2 regions of the Kineococcus auxinigenes genome follow, and region 1 is predicted to be linked to the other one. Evidence: riboswitches for the same ligand, from Rfam matches in the RefSeq annotation. Region 1 holds a riboswitch; the other holds the start of a gene.

The links. Region 1 has a riboswitch for S-adenosylmethionine ahead of ACRYR9_RS13065 (MFS transporter). Riboswitches for the same ligand answer to the same signal wherever they lie in the genome.
Region 2: linked by a shared signal. The riboswitch ahead of ACRYR9_RS05105 (ABC transporter ATP-binding protein) and the one ahead of ACRYR9_RS13065 (MFS transporter) in region 1 are both predicted to bind S-adenosylmethionine.

The regions. Positions count from the first base shown of each region.
Region 1 is NZ_JBKBCT010000045.1:14,408-16,781, forward strand. It holds gene ACRYR9_RS13065 (MFS transporter) at 1-1,115, opposite strand, end outside; SAM riboswitch class I at 1,121-1,209, opposite strand; gene ACRYR9_RS13070 (electron transfer flavoprotein subunit alpha/FixB family protein) at 1,260-2,231, opposite strand; gene ACRYR9_RS13075 (electron transfer flavoprotein subunit beta/FixA family protein) at 2,228-2,374, opposite strand, start outside.
Region 2 is NZ_JBKBCT010000009.1:50,083-52,456, forward strand. It holds gene ACRYR9_RS05100 (aliphatic sulfonate ABC transporter substrate-binding protein) at 1-348, opposite strand, end outside; gene ACRYR9_RS05105 (ABC transporter ATP-binding protein) at 458-1,210, opposite strand; SAM riboswitch class I at 1,359-1,466, opposite strand; gene ACRYR9_RS05110 (MBL fold metallo-hydrolase) at 1,553-2,374, opposite strand, start outside.

The DNA of each region.
Region 1 (2,374 bases):
CGCGCGGGGAACTGCTCGGCGAAGAACGCCCCCTGCGCGCCGTACATGCTGTCGTGCCCGAGGTTCACGGCGACGACGACCGCGCCGACGATCAGCACGGTGGAGCCGGTGTCGAGCAGCAGGAACGCCGGGCCGGTGAACACCGCGGTGAGCAGCGCCCCGAACAGGTACACGGGCCTGCGGCCGAAGCGGTCCGAGGCCAGTCCCCACAGCGGGGTGGTGGCCAGGCTCAGCACGGAGGCGACCAGGACGGCGAGCAGACCCACGTCGGCGCCGTCCTCGCGGACGTGCTCGGTGAGGTAGTTCAGGGCGAAGACCGTGTAGAGGACGTACCCGCCGATCTGCCCCAGGCGCATGCCGCTGGTCAGCAGCACCCCGCGGGCGTCCTCGCGCAGCACGTCGGCGACCGGGCGGCGGGCGACGGCCCCGGTGCGGCGCAGGTTCGAGAACACCGGCGAGTCGGTCACCTTCAGCCGGATGAGCAGACCGACCACGACGAGCACGGAACTGGCCAGGAACGGCACCCGCCAGCCCCAGGAGAGGAACTGCTCGGGGGTGGTGAGGGTTCGCGTCAGCCAGAAACCCCCGCTGGCCAGGACCATGCCCGCGGCCGAGCCCATCTGCGGCACGGCGCCGAACAACCCCCTGCGCCGCTCGGGGGCGTGCTCCACCGCCAGCAGCACCGCCCCGCCCCACTCGCCGCCGGCGGAGAAGCCCTGCAGCAGGCGGGCGGTCACGAGCAGCACGGGCGCGGCGATCCCGATGGTCGCGTAGGTGGGCAGCAGGCCGATGAGGGCCGTGGAGGCGCCCATGAGCAGCAGGGACGCCACCAGGACCTTCTTGCGCCCCAGCCGATCCCCGAGGTGACCGGCGACCGCGCCGCCCAGCGGGCGCGCCACGAAACCCACCGCGTAGGTCGCGAACGCCGCGACGACGCCGACGGCGCCGCCCACCTGCGGGAAGAACAGCGGGGCGAACACCAGCGCGGCCGCCGTGCCGTAGAGGTAGTAGTCGTACCACTCGATCGTGGTGCCGACGAAGCTGCCGAGCGCGGCGCGGCGGCGCAGGACGCGCTCGTCGGCGGCAGCGGGCACGACGACACGGGCAGAGCTCACCAGGACTCCCATCGGCCCTGGCGGAAGCACCTTCCCCGAGGGGTGGTTGCTGCGGCGTCGTCGAGCCAGGTCTCTCGGCCGCTCTGGATGGTCGTCGAGAAACCTAGGGCACGACGGAACCGGCCCGCAAACCCGCGCCGGGTCTCAGCCTCGGCGGCGGCGGACCTCGGCGCTCAGCGCCGGGAGCACCTCGGTGAGGTCCCCGACGATCCCGTAGTCGGCGAACTCGAAGATCGGCGCGTCGGGGTCGCTGTTGACGGCCACGACGGTCGCGGAGGCGGCCATCCCGCCGCGGTGGTGCACCGCGCCGGAGACGCCCGCGCCGACGTACAGGCGCGGGCTGATGGTGACGCCGGTCTGCCCGACCTGCGCCTCGTGCCCGATCCAGCCCTCGTCGGTGGCCACGCGGGTGGCGCCCACCGCGCCGCCGAGCGCGTCGGCGAGCTCCTCCACGGCCGAGAAGTCGCCCTCCACGCCGCGACCGCCGACGACCACGACCTCCGCCTCGGCCAGCGCGGGGCGGTCGGAGGTCGGGCGCAGCTCGCGGGAGTGGACGGTGACGGCGCGCGCCGCCGCCGGGGCCTGGACGCGGTGCTCGACGACGGCCGGCTCCGGCGCCTGCGGCAGCGGCGTGGCCCGCACGGAGTTGGGCGCCACGGCCACGACCCCGAACGGACCCGTGAGGGCGCAGCGGGTGGTCCACGTGCCGGCCAGGACGGTCTTGCCGGCCACGAAGCGGCCCTCGGCGTCGCGTTCGACGGCACCGGCGCCGGTGACGACGCCCGCGCCGGTGCGCACGGCGAGGCGGGCGGCGACCTCCTTGCCCTCGAAGGTGGAGGACACCAGCAGCAGCGGGGCGCCCACCTCGGTGCGCACCGTCTCCAGCACCTCGGCGACGGAGGCGGTGAGGTGCTCGTCGGCGCCGTCGACGAGGACGTGGTGCAGGACGGCGGCACCGTGCGCGCCGGCCTCGGCACGGGTCTCCCCGCCGGGGGCCGCACCGATCCACACCGCGTGCACCTGCGCGCCGGGCAGGCCGCGGGCGAGGGTCAGCAGCTCGCGCGCCGTGGGGCGCAGCCGCGCCCCGTCGTGGTCGAGCAGGACGAGCACGTTCACGAGAAGCCCTTCTCCGCCAGGTAGTCCACGAGCGCCGGGACGGTCTCGGCGCCCCCCGTCACGAGCACCCGGTCCTCGCGCTGCGGGCGCGGCGCGGCCTCGAGCACCTGCGTCGCCGACCCGGCCAGGCCCACGGTGGCGGG
Region 2 (2,374 bases), on a different contig from region 1:
GGCCTGACCGTTGGAACGGGCCTGCAGCACGGCCGCACCGGCGGTGGAGGCCAGGTCCAGGTTGTCGTTGCGCAGGAACTCGTTGGCCTTGTTGCTGCCCAGGGACTGCTCCCACTGCACCGTCAGGCCCGCGTCCTCCAGGATCCGCTGCTGACGCACCACCAGGCTCAGCGGGTTGTAGTACGCGTAGTCCAGGCGGACGGTGTCCCCGCCCGAGCCCGAACCGGCAGACGGGGCCGCCCCCGAGGAGGACTCCCCCTGCACGCAGCCGGCGGCACCGAGGGCGACGCCGCCGAACAGGGCACCCAGGGCGGTGCGGCGCGCGAGGGGGCGGGGGAAGTGCGACACGGTTGTCTCCAGGGGGCAGGGTCGTCCGCACGAGCGGCGGACGACGGGGGTTCGCGGGGGTGTTGCGGGTTCGGGGGTGCAGCGGAGCCGGGCCCGCAGGGCCCGGCGCTCAGGCGTGCGCGCGCGGCACGCCGAGCAGTTCGAGCAGCTCCACGCGCAGGTGGGCGAGGTCGGCGTCGCCGCGGTCGCGCGGGCGCGACGGTCCCACGGCGAGGTCGCGCACGACGTGGGCGCCGACACGGCCCTCGGTGGTCCCCAGCACCAGCACGCGGTCGGCCAGGTGCAGCGCCTCGTCGACGTCGTGGGTGACGAGCAGGACGGTCGCGCCGGTGCCGCGCTGCACGTCGTCCAGCAGGTCCTGCATCTTCAGCCGGGTCAGGGCGTCCAGCGCGGCGAACGGCTCGTCGAGCAGCAGGACCCCGGGGCGGCGCACCAGGGCGCGGGCCAGCGCGGCGCGCTGGGCCATGCCGCCGGAAACGCGGCGCGGCCGGTGACCGGCGAACCCGGCCAGGCCCACGGTCTCCAGCTGGTGCAGCACCTGCGCGCGGCCCTCGGCGCGCGGCGTGCCCAGCGGCAGGCCCAGCGCGACGTTGCCGGCCAGGTCCCGCCACGGCAGCAGCCGCGGTTCCTGGAAGACCACGGCCGTGCGCCCGCCCACCCCGCGCACCGCCTCGCCGCCGACCTCCACGGTGCCGGAGGTGGGGGTGTCCAGCCCGGCGACCAGGCGCAGCAGGGTGGACTTGCCGGAGCCGGACGCGCCCAGCAGGGCCACGGTGCTGCCCGGCGCCACGTCCACGTCCACCCCGGCCAGGACGTCGTGCCTGCCGGAGCCGGTGGTGAACGAGCGCCCCACCCCCCGCAGGACGACGCCGGCGGCCTCGACGCGCCCGGCGCCGGGGACGGCCGCGGCGGGACGGGACGCTGCGGGACCGGGTGCTGCGGGACCAGACGCAGCGGGACCGGGCACGGCGGGACTGGACGCGGGGCGCGTGGGTACGGCCGACACTGCTCCTCCATCGTTCCTGGCGTGAGCACCGCACCGCCCGCTCCGGCCAGGGAGCGGATGGAGGTTGCTGCGGCGTCGTCGAGCCAGGTCTCTCGGCCGCTCTGGATGGTGGCGACATCAAACGTGACGTCCGCCCGCGCTGTCAAAACGGCGCCGCCGCACCCTGCGCCGCACGGGCGACGGCGCCGGTCGGCGCCGTCAGCGCGCCCGGGGCCGGGAGGGCACCAGCTCGCCGGCGGCGTCGAGGTCCAGCGCGCCGCGCGGGCGCAGCAGCACCGCCCGCCCGCCCGCCTCGCGCACCGCCCCCGCGAAGCGCCGGCCCGGCGCCGTCCACCGCTCGCCCATCGTGCGGGCCAGGCCCACCGGCGCGAACGTGCCCCAGTGCACCGGCACGGCCACGCGCGGGCGCACCCGGGCCACCAGCGCCGCGGCCTGCTCGGGGTCGAGGTGGTGCTCGCCGAGGGTGTGGCCCCAGCCGCCCACGGGCACCAGGGCCACGTCGGGCGCACGCCCGGCGGCGCGCAGCACCGACTCGGCGAACCCGTCGAACTCCCCGCTGTCACCCACCGCCCACAGCAGCAGGTCCGCGCCGCCGGCGGCCTCGGGCCGTCGGGGGAACACCCCCGGCAGCCGCACCAGGTGCCCCACGGGCAGCGCCCCGGCGGGAGCCCCCGTCAGCCGGCCCAGGGTGCGGCGGCCGTCGTGGTGGGCGGGCAGCGCGGTGACCGTCACCGGGCCCGCCGGGGCGCGCGAGACCTCGACGGAGGAGCCCACGGCGACCTCCCCGACCGCGCTGCCGGTGCCGCGCAGGCGCTGCTGCAGCCACGCGGCCGAACCGGGCGGGGCCACCACCCAGCGCGGGCGCAGCCGGCGCAGCGAGGGCAGGTCCAGGTGGTCGTGGTGCAGGTGCGATAGCAGCACCAGGGCCGGGTCGGCGGAGTGCTCGGGGTCCGGCAGCGGCGGGCGGCGGCGCAGGTGCGCGAACGACCCGCGCAGCACCGGGTCGGTGACCACCCGCAC